3 regions of the Allobosea sp. 124 genome follow, and region 2 is predicted to be linked to each of the others. Evidence: riboswitches for the same ligand, from Rfam matches in the RefSeq annotation. Region 2 holds a riboswitch; each other region holds the start of a gene.

Region 1 (3,266 bases), 2.6 Mb from region 2:
GGTGAGGATGCGCGCGGCCTCGATCGTCCCGACGACGTCGGGCTGGAGCGTGTCGTCTTCGCCGATGACCTCGAGCTTGATCCAGTTCGTGCCGAAGACCTCGCGTGCCATATGCGCCGTGGTCACCGCCTCTTTGACGCTATGGCAGCCGGCGGTGTTGGGCAGTACCCGGACGCCGAGTTCGCGGATCAGCGACCAGAAGGCCTGGCCGGCACCGCCCTCGCCCGCCTCGCGGCGCAGCGAGACGGTGACGACTTCGACGCCGGACAGCCTGACCGCCTCGGCGAGGATCGCCGGCGAAGGATAACGCGCCGTGCCGAGGAAGAGCCGGTTCTTCGGTTCGAAACCATAGAAGTCGTTCATCTCGGACCTTTGCATCTCAGCCCCCTGCATTTCAGCCGCCCTGCATCGGTGCGAGAACCTCGATACGGTCGCCCTCGGCCAGCCTGAGCGCCTCGCGCTGGCGGGCCGCGACGAAATCGCCGTTCACCGCCGTGGCGACGACCTTGCCGGCGTAGCCGAGTTCGGCCAGCGCCTCCGCCAGCGTCGCGGCGGCTATCTCCCGGGGTTGCCCGTTAAGCAGCAGCGTCATGCAACATCTCCGGAATGGCGGCTGGATCGAGCACGGCCTCGGCCGCCAGCCGCGCCATGGCGGGGCTGAGGAGGAAGCCGTGGCGGTAGAACCCGTTGACATGGAGCACCCGGCCCCGGCGCGTCAGCCGCGGCAGGTTGTCGGGAAAGGCCGGGCGGGCATCGACGCCGATCTCGACCAGCTCGGCCTCGCCGAAGGCGGGATGCAGCGCATAGCCCGCGCCGAGCAGTTCCAGCATCGAGCGGGCCGAGATGCGGCCGCGCTCACCGCTTTCGATCATGGTCGCGCCGACCATGAAGAGCCCGTCGGCGCGCGGGACAACATAGAGCGGAATACGCGGATGCAGCAGCCGGACCGGGCGCGACAGCGCAATGTCGCGGCTCTTCAGCAGCAGCATCTCGCCCTTGACGCCGCGCAGATCGGACAAAGCATCGCGAGCCGAAAGGCCGCGGCAGTCGAGCACGGTTTCGGCGGCGATGTCGCCGGCCGCCACCTCGCTGCCGAAATGGATGCGACCGCCCAGCGCCCTGACCTTGTCGGCCAGGCCGGCGAGTGCCAGGCGCGGATCGAGATGCGCCTCGCCGTCGAAGAACAGCCCCTTGCCGAAGCGCCCGGCGAGATCGGGTTCGAGCGCCGCGATCCCCTCCCCGTCCAGCTCGACGAAATGGGAGGTGCGCTGCCCGAAACGCCTGAGCTCGCTGCGGTCGCGGCTCGGCGCCAGCACGAGCGTGCCGTTGCGGACGACACCGCCGACATGGCGCGCCCACCACGCTGCGGCTTCCTGGCCCAGGCGGATCACGGGTTCCTCGGCGCTCTCGCCCTCGCACCACGGCGCGAGCATGCCGCCCGCATGCCAGGAGCAGGCCCGCTCGCCCGCGAAGGCGCCGCGCTCATGCATCTCGACCGTGGCGCCCCTGCCGAGCAGTTCCACCGCGCAGGCGAGGCCGACGACGCCCGCACCGACGATGCCGACATGGACGGGTCTGTCCAGACGTGGATGCGTCTTCGCCATGCCGTTCCCCTTCCCGGGAAGGCAACGGTCATGGCGTGACGAGGCGAGCGACGAGCCGATGACCGTTCCCTTCGCCGGCATTACCCGGATCAGGTTCGATGGGTTGGTGCATCAGCACCTCTCAGCCTCGCGGCACCCCAACGGATGAGTGGCAGTTTAGGGCCCCGAGCCCGACGGGGCAAGCCGTCAGGCCAGCGGCCTGGCGAAGCGTGCGATGGCCTCCGCGGTCGGCGTCGTGCCCGCGCCGGGCTTCTGGGGCTTCAGGAAACAGCCATCGACGACATCGGCCGGCTCCTCGAAGGCGTCCTTGATCCAGGGAATGTATTCGAGGACCGGCGTCGCCTGATGCCAATAGGCGAGATGGACATGGACCTGACTCATCTCGCCGGCATGGGGCGCGACCGGCAGGCGGCTGGCAAGCGCCAGGTCCGCGACCTGGATGTATTCGGTGATGCCGCCGAGCCGGGTCACATCGGGCTGGACGAAATGGATCGCATCGGCCGCGATGAAGGCGCGGAAGGCGTCGAGCGAATAGAGCTGCTCGCCAAGCGCGACGGGGATCGAGGTCGAGCGGGCGAGCGCCGCATGCGAGCCGACATCGTCATACCAGAGCGGCTCCTCGAACCAGAAGATGTCGAGCGGCTCGGCGCGGGCGCAGAAGCGCTTGCAGGTCGGCAGGTCCCATTTGCCGTTGCCGTCGATGGCGAGGGTGACATGGGAGCCGACCGCCTGCCGCACCGCCTCGAGCCGGCCGATATCGATGCCGGGGTCGGCGTAGCCGACCTTGACCTTGATGCGGTGGAAGCCGTCGCGTTCGACCGCCTTGCGGCAGCAGTCGACGAGTTGGTCCTTGGGAATCGAGAGCCAGCCGATATCGGTGTTGTAGGCTTCGAGCCGGGGCTTGCTGGCGCCGCCGAGCAGATGCCAGAGCGGCACGCCGGCCTGCTTTGCCTTGAGATCCCAGAGCGCGACATCGACGGCCGCAAGAGCGAGCTGGGTGATGCCGGCGCGGCCGACCCATTGCAGCGCCGGGTGACGGGCGAGCTTGAGCCAGAGCCGATTCGTCTCGGCCGCATCCTCGCCGATCAGCAGCGGGGCGTAGCAGTCGCGGATGCAGGCGGTGATCAGCCGGTCGGAGGGCAGATCGGCATGGGTGCCAGTGAAGCCATAGCCTTCCAGCCCGTCCTCAGTGACGATCTTCGTGCCGACCACGCCCCAATGGCTGATGCGGTGCGTCGAATCGGAGATCGACCCGCCCGTGACGGGGATATGCAGGATGAAGGGTTCGATACTGGCGATGCGCATAATGGTCCTCCCGGCCTCCGCTCGCCGCGTGAATTGGCTGCGACGGCGTGTTGCCAAGAGTTCGACCACAGGATGCCGGCCGCTTCAACGGCGATGGAGGACGGCTGGCAAAGCCCAATGCGCGGCAAGGGCAGATGGCGGGCGCGGCGCTTCTGGTGGTTCGAAACGATCAATCAGGGAAGTGGCGGAGACGGAGGGATTCGAACCCTCGATACCCTTGTGGGGTATGCTCATTTAGCAAACGAGTGCCTTCAGCCTCTCGGCCACGTCTCCGTTAGACGCTCTATGCCCGATTGCCGCTCGCTTTGACAAGCCGTCGAATGGACATTCCCGCGTGTTTCCGCATCCGCCTCCCGG
Region 2 (3,266 bases):
ACCGAGGGCACGAAGGCGGCAAACCAGATCACCATGATCTTGGCGCCGTCGCCGAGGCCGAGCCAGAGGATGGCGAGCGGGATCCAGGCCAGCGGCGGGATCGGGCGGATGATCAGGAAGATCGGATTGATCGCGGCCTCGGCCCGCCGGTCCCACCCCATCCAGAGGCCGAGCGGCACGCCGGTGGCGATCGCCACGAGGAAGCCCATCACGACCAGCTTGACGCTCTGAAGCGCGTGGCCGGCGAGCCCGCCGCCGGCATAGCCGCGCGTCGCGATCTGGCTCAACGACTGCCAGAAGTCGACAGGCGAGGGGAAGCGGCCGGGAGAGACGATGCCCGTTGCGGTCGTCAGCATGAACCACAGCAGCAGCGCAGCCGCTACCGAGCCAAGGCTGACCCATCGCCGTCTTCCGATCATGGCGTTCCTCAATGCGCTCTTCTTGAGTGAAAGCGCTTTCATCGTAGGTTTTCAGATCGTGCGATGGATGTCAATCTCTCTATCGATTTGCTGATCGATGTCCATTTTCCTTGCAGATGGTGTTGTATTCGTCTTATTTTGGATGAAATAAATTTCAGGGAGGTCGAGGGTGAGCGGAGGGCGCGTCAAGCTGAGCGACGTTGCGCGCGATGCCGGCGTTTCGCCCGCGACCGTCTCGCGGGCGATCGCGCAGCCGGACCTGCTCTCGCCTGACACGCTGGCGAAGGTCAGGGCCAGTGCGCAGCGTCTGGGCTATCTGCCTGATGGCGCGGCGCGGGCCCTGGCCTCGGGGCGGTCGATGACGATCGGTGCGATCGTTCCGACACTGGACAGCGCCATCTTTGCGCGAGCCCTGCAAGCGATGCAGGCGACATTGGCGCAGGCGGGCTATCTGCTGCTCGTGGCCTCGCATGAAGCAAGTCCTGCAGCCGAGACGCAGGCCGTCCGGGCGCTGCTCGGCCGCGGCGTGGACGGGCTCATGCTGGTGGGGGCCGAGCGTGCGCCGGAGACGACGGCCTTGCTCGACGCGTCGGGGCTTCCTGTCGTGCTCACCTGGTGCGGCGACGGTCATTTCACCGCGATCACGATCGACAATGCCCTCGCCGGACGCCTCGCGGCGGAGCATCTGATCAGGCTCGGGCATCGGCGCATCGGCATGATCACCGGCCATCTGCAGTTCAACGACCGCCAGAGGGCCCGGCTGGCCGGCGCGCGCGCCGCCCTGACGGAAGCGGGACTGTCCTTGCCCGACCCATTGGTCGTCGAGCAGGCACTGACCCTCGCCGGAGGGCGGGCCGGCTGCGCCATGCTGCTGGAGCTGGAGGACAAGCCGACGGCGTTGATCGGCGGCATCGACCTGTTCGCGATCGGCTGCCTCGAAGAGGCGCATGCGCGCGGCATGACGGTCCCGCGCGACCTCAGCGTCGTCGGCATCGACGGCCTGGATATGTCGGCACATGTCTCGCCCTCGCTGACGACGGTCCATGTGCCGACGGGCCGCATCGGTCATCTCGCGGCCAGGACGTTGATGGCGCTCGTGCAGGGCGACCGAGTCGATGCCGAGACGATGCTGCCGGTGGAGCTGGTGATCAGGCGGTCGTCTCAGGCTGTCGGCGCCGTGTAGCGATGCGATGCTAAAAGCGCCCGAAGGGAGCCGGGCGTGCCAGCAGGAGCGATCCGATGCACCCATAAAAGCTGTGGCGGCATCGGGAGGACGAGGTTCCCGCTTCGCATGTCCAGCCGGATTCTCTTTCTCGTTGATGTTCTGCGAGGCAACGCTCGGCGTGTCCTGAAGGCAGCTTCTGCCGGCCGGGTCGTGCGACGTGCGATGGCGTCGTCGGCTTGCCGGACCGGGCAGCGTCCTTGACATCGCCGCGAGCGCGCCGTCATGCTTCCGGCTGTTCCCAGGGGGGCCTCGCTAGGAGGCTGAGATTCCGCCGGTCCGGATCAATCCGGGCAACGCGGTGACCCTCCGAACCTGATCCGGTTCATACCGGCGTAGGGATGCGGGACATCGGGCGGAAAGCCGCCCCGTTTCCAAGCTCGCGCCGCTGGTCGGATTTTCGGTCCCATGCAAGGCATCCCGCCTGGTCGTGTGGCTGGCGGGAAGGCGTGGCTGGACGTGACCGAAGCTGAGATCATCGAGGCCCTGCTGGCCTTCATCGACCGGGACGAGGCATCCGAAGCCGCGTTCGAGCGGATGGCGCTGGCGGTCTTCGCCTATCAGTTCGCGCATAACCAGCCCTATCGCCGCTTCGCCATCCAGCGCGGCCGCACCACGCTGACCGTCCGGAACTGGCGCGATATTCCCGCCGTGCCGATCACCGCCTTCAAGGACCTGACGCTGAGCTGTTGCCCGCCGGAGGCGGCAGAACGCATCTTCATGACCAGCGGTACCACGCAGGGCGGGGTCAAGGGCCGCAGCTACCATCCGACGCTCTCCGTCTATGACCGCTCGATGCTGGTGAATTTCCGCCAGCGCTTCATGCAGGGTCTCGCGCGGATCGAGATGGGCATCCTGTTTCCCGACGAGCAGGCGATGCCGAACTCGTCGCTGGCGCATTATCTTTCGCTGGCGAAGCGCGACTGCGGAGCCCCCGGTAGCGCGGGATTCATCGGGGCGGACGGTCTCGATCTGCCGCGGCTGACCGCGGCGCTGGAACGGGCGGAAGCTGCCGGCCAGCCCTACGCGCTGCTCGGCGCGAGCTACAGCTTCGTGCACCTGCTCGATGCGCTGGCGGCACAGGGGCGGCGCTTCGTGTTGCCCGAGGGCAGCCGCATCCTCGACACCGGCGGCTTCAAAGGCCAGTCGCGCGAGATGGGTGCCGATGCCTTCTACGATGCGCTCTCAGCCGTGCTCGGCGTGCCGCGCAGCCGCTGCATCAATATGTATGGGATGACCGAGCTCAGCACGCAGTTCTACGACGACGGCAATGCCGCCTGCCCGCCGGTCAAGTCCGGGCCGCACTGGATCCGCAGCCGGGTTGTCGACCCGGTGACGGGGCGAGACCTGCCGGAAGGCACGACCGGCGTGCTGGTGCATCACGACCTCGCCCATTTCAACTGCGTCTCGGCAATCCTGACCGAGGATGCCGGCGTCATGGTCGAGGGCGGCTTCAGGCTGTTCGGTCGGGTCGACGGCGCCGATTCCAGAGGATGCTCGCTCGCCGTCGAGGAATTCCTGAAGGCGGCGAGGGGCTGAGGCCGTGACCGAGTTCGCCGGGCACCTGCCGGGACTCTCGGCTGCGGAGGTCGAGTGGCGGGTGCTGGACTTCGCCGCCTGGGGCG
Region 3 (3,266 bases), 1.1 Mb from region 2:
ACGCCACCATGGCGGCGTCGAGCTGGTCATTCATAATGCTCATTGCGCGGCAGGTAGATAGAGGCTGCCGCCCTTGTCGAGGAATTCCTGCGACTTGGCCGCCATGCCTTCGGATGCCATCGCTTCGAGACTGGCGCGCTCGTTGTCGCTCATCGCCAATACCTCGGCCCGCAGATCCTGCGTGATCTTCATCGAGCAGAATTTCGGCCCGCACATCGAGCAGAAATGCGCGACCTTATGGGCGTCCTTCGGGAGGGTTTCGTCGTGGTAGCTGCGCGCCGTGTCGGGGTCGAGCGCCAGGTTGAACTGGTCCTCCCAACGGAAATCGAAGCGCGCGCGGGAGACCGCGTCGTCCCTGATCTTCGCCGCCGGATGGCCCTTGGCGAGGTCGGCGGCATGCGCCGCGATGCGGTAGGTGATGACGCCGGTCTTGACGTCGTCGCGGTTCGGCAGGCCGAGATGCTCCTTCGGCGTGACGTAGCAGAGCATGGCGCAGCCATACCAGCCGATCATCGCCGCCCCGATGCCGGAGGTGATGTGGTCGTAGCCCGGCGCGATGTCGGTCGTCAGCGGTCCGAGCGTGTAGAACGGCGCCTCGCCGCATTCGCGGAGCTGCTTGTCCATGTTCTCCTTGATCTTGTGCATCGGCACATGGCCGGGGCCCTCGATCATGACCTGGCAGCCTTTTTCCCAGGCGATGGTGGTGAGCTCCCCCAAGGTCTCCAGCTCGGCGAACTGGGCGCGATCATTGGCATCGGCGATCGAGCCCGGACGCAGACCGTCGCCGAGCGAGAACGAGACGTCGTATTTCCGCATGATCTCGCAGATCTCGTCGAAGCGCTCGTAGAGGAAGCTCTCCTTGTGATGAGCCAGGCACCAGCGCGCCATGATCGAGCCGCCGCGCGAGACGATGCCGGTCACGCGCGAAGCGGTGAGCGGAACGTAAGGCAGCCTGACGCCGGCATGGATGGTGAAATAGTCGACGCCCTGCTCGGCCTGTTCGATCAGCGTGTCCTTGAACACCTCCCAGTCGAGCTTCACAGGATCGCCACCGACCTTTTCCAGCGCCTGATAGATCGGCACGGTGCCGATCGGCACCGGCGAGTTGCGCAGAATCCAGGAGCGGATGTTGTGGATGTTGCGGCCGGTCGAGAGGTCCATGACGGTGTCGGCGCCCCAGCGGATCGCCCAGACCAGCTTCTCGACCTCTTCGGCCGCGCCCGATGTCACGGCCGAATTGCCGATATTGGCGTTGATCTTGACCAGGAAGTTGCGGCCGATCGCCATCGGCTCCAGCTCGGGATGGTTGATGTTGGCCGGGATGATGGCCCGCCCGCGCGCGATCTCCGAGCGGACGAATTCGGGTGTCACGAAGTCCGGCACGCTGGCACCGAAGCTCTCGCCGTCGGCATGGCGCTCGCGGGCACCCTCCAGCATCGCGGCGCGACCAAGGTTCTCGCGATGCGCGACATAGATCATCTCGGGCGTGACGATGCCGGCCCTGGCGAATTCGTACTGCGTCGCCATCTGGCCATTGCGCGCGGTCAGCACCGGGCGCTCAGCCGGGCATGCCGGGACCATCTGGTCCGGCGAGATGTTGCCGTTGTCGGCCGCCGTCACCGCGCGGCCCGGCACGGTCTCGAAGCCTCGACGGCTGAGCCAGTCGCGCCTGATCTGGGGCAGGCCGGCATTCAGGTCGACCGCCGCATCCGTCTCGGTGAAGGGACCCGAGGGATCGTAGATGCGCACGGCCGGTTCGGTGTCGGTGGTGAGCTGCACCTCGCGAAACGGCACCTGGATCGAGGCGTCCTCGGGTGTCGGCACGTAGATTTTGCGCGAGCCGATGATTGGCCCGGTGGTAACGCCGGTCGGCGCGCCGAACTTGCGGGCGGCTTCGGCACTGCGTTTCGGTGGGGTGATATGGGTGTTCATGGGGATCTCCGCCTTGGTCAAAGGGTCAGGAGATCCGGCGTCGAAGCGGTTCAAGCGCTGTGATGCGGGCATGGTTGTGACCATGCCGCGTTCCAGTCCCTCCGCCGGTATGACCCGGATCAGGTTCGATGGGTTCGGCCTTGCGGCCATCTCAGCTCTTGCGAGCACCCCTCGGAACGATCGCGAGGTTAGGCGGGCGGACGGATTCGCGCAACCGTCTCAGGCGCTGATATCGACGGACTGTCCCTGCCCGGCCGGGAGGGTGGCCTGCATCTGGTCAACACCCTGCTGAAGCAAGGTGACGACGGCCTGGTCCGATGCAGCCTGCTGGCGCAGCATTTCCGTCTGCAGGGCCTGCTGCGTGGAGCTGGCCTGCATCGCTGCGAAGCTTTGCGCGATGGCAAGGGAATCACTCATGGATATGCGCCTCCTGCCCCAGCCATAGACGCCGAAGCTTGAGCGATGGTGAATCAAGACCGGCAAAACCTGCCTTGCCCAAGCCTGCCTTGTCCCTGCGTCTGCCGGAGCCGCAGATCAGGGCGCGATGATCGAACGCACCGGGCGCGGCATGGGCAGATCGCGATCCGCGCGCGGCGCGACCTGGGCCTGCTGGCGGTGACCGGAGCGCCCGGGATCGGCCGCGCGTTCCCGCGCGACGATGTCGGCATCGACCACCGACGGCTGCGGCGCCAGCGGGACGCCCGGGGCCCGCTGACGGGCACCCGGCTGCGACGACGCCTCCGGCTGGGCCGGCTGCGCCATGACTGAAGGGACGAAAACCGCGACCATCAGAAGGCCGCCGATCAGAGTGATCCGAGCGCGCATCGCAATGCTCCCTGTGCCCCCGCCCCTGGCCCTGGCCCTGAAGGAGCCTGTTTTACGCCAAACGGCGAGCATGGCGTTCGGGTTCCCACATGCGCATCAAAAAGGCCGCCTTCCGGCGGCCTTTTTCCGATGTCTTCGGGATTCTCCGCGATCAGCCGCCCTGCCCTGCCAGCAGCGGCGTGATGCGACGGAGCGTGACGCGGCGGTTCTGACGCTCCGCCTCCTGCGTCGCGACCTTGAGATACTGCTCGCCATAGCCCTGCGTCGTCAGGTTCTCCGGCGGCACGCCGAAATCCTTGGTCAGAATCTCGGCGACCGACTGGGCCCGGCGGTCAGACAGCGACAGGTTGTCGATGTCGGGGCCGACGGCGTCGGTGTGGCCCTCGACGAGGAAGACCTCGTTAGGCGAGCGCTGCAGCGCCTTGCGGATCGACTCCGCGATCACCGAGAGCCGCTGGGCCTGACCGGGCGCCACATCCCAGGAGGCGGTCTCGAAGGTCACCGTGTCG

What was found. A riboswitch is a leader RNA that binds a small molecule or an ion and turns the genes downstream of it on or off. The one in region 2 is predicted to bind thiamine pyrophosphate.
Region 1: it holds a riboswitch for thiamine pyrophosphate, as region 2 does, so the genes downstream of both, thiO (glycine oxidase ThiO) here and C8D03_RS12450 (LuxE/PaaK family acyltransferase) in region 2, are expected to answer to the same signal.
Region 3: it holds a riboswitch for thiamine pyrophosphate, as region 2 does, so the genes downstream of both, thiC (phosphomethylpyrimidine synthase ThiC) here and C8D03_RS12450 (LuxE/PaaK family acyltransferase) in region 2, are expected to answer to the same signal.

Annotation. Positions count from the first base shown of each region.
Region 1 is NZ_PZZM01000001.1:53,602-56,867, forward strand. Features, by position in the region: gene C8D03_RS00260 (thiazole synthase) at 1-363, opposite strand, end outside; gene thiS (sulfur carrier protein ThiS) at 395-592, opposite strand; gene thiO (glycine oxidase ThiO) at 576-1,604, opposite strand; TPP riboswitch at 1,654-1,754, opposite strand; gene C8D03_RS00275 (mandelate racemase/muconate lactonizing enzyme family protein) at 1,791-2,909, opposite strand; tRNA gene C8D03_RS00280 (tRNA-Ser) at 3,092-3,182, opposite strand.
Region 2 is NZ_PZZM01000001.1:2,622,145-2,625,410, forward strand. Features, by position in the region: gene C8D03_RS12440 (ABC transporter permease) at 1-419, opposite strand, end outside; gene C8D03_RS12445 (LacI family DNA-binding transcriptional regulator) at 589-1,602, shown strand; TPP riboswitch at 1,875-2,003, shown strand; gene C8D03_RS12450 (LuxE/PaaK family acyltransferase) at 2,101-3,180, shown strand; gene C8D03_RS12455 (acyl-CoA reductase) at 3,185-3,266, shown strand, end outside.
Region 3 is NZ_PZZM01000001.1:1,534,987-1,538,252, forward strand. Features, by position in the region: gene C8D03_RS07175 (hydroxyethylthiazole kinase) at 1-34, opposite strand, end outside; gene thiC (phosphomethylpyrimidine synthase ThiC) at 40-1,932, opposite strand; TPP riboswitch at 2,011-2,114, opposite strand; gene C8D03_RS07185 (hypothetical protein) at 2,152-2,349, opposite strand; gene C8D03_RS07190 (hypothetical protein) at 2,467-2,757, opposite strand; gene C8D03_RS26750 (OmpA family protein) at 2,909-3,266, opposite strand, start outside.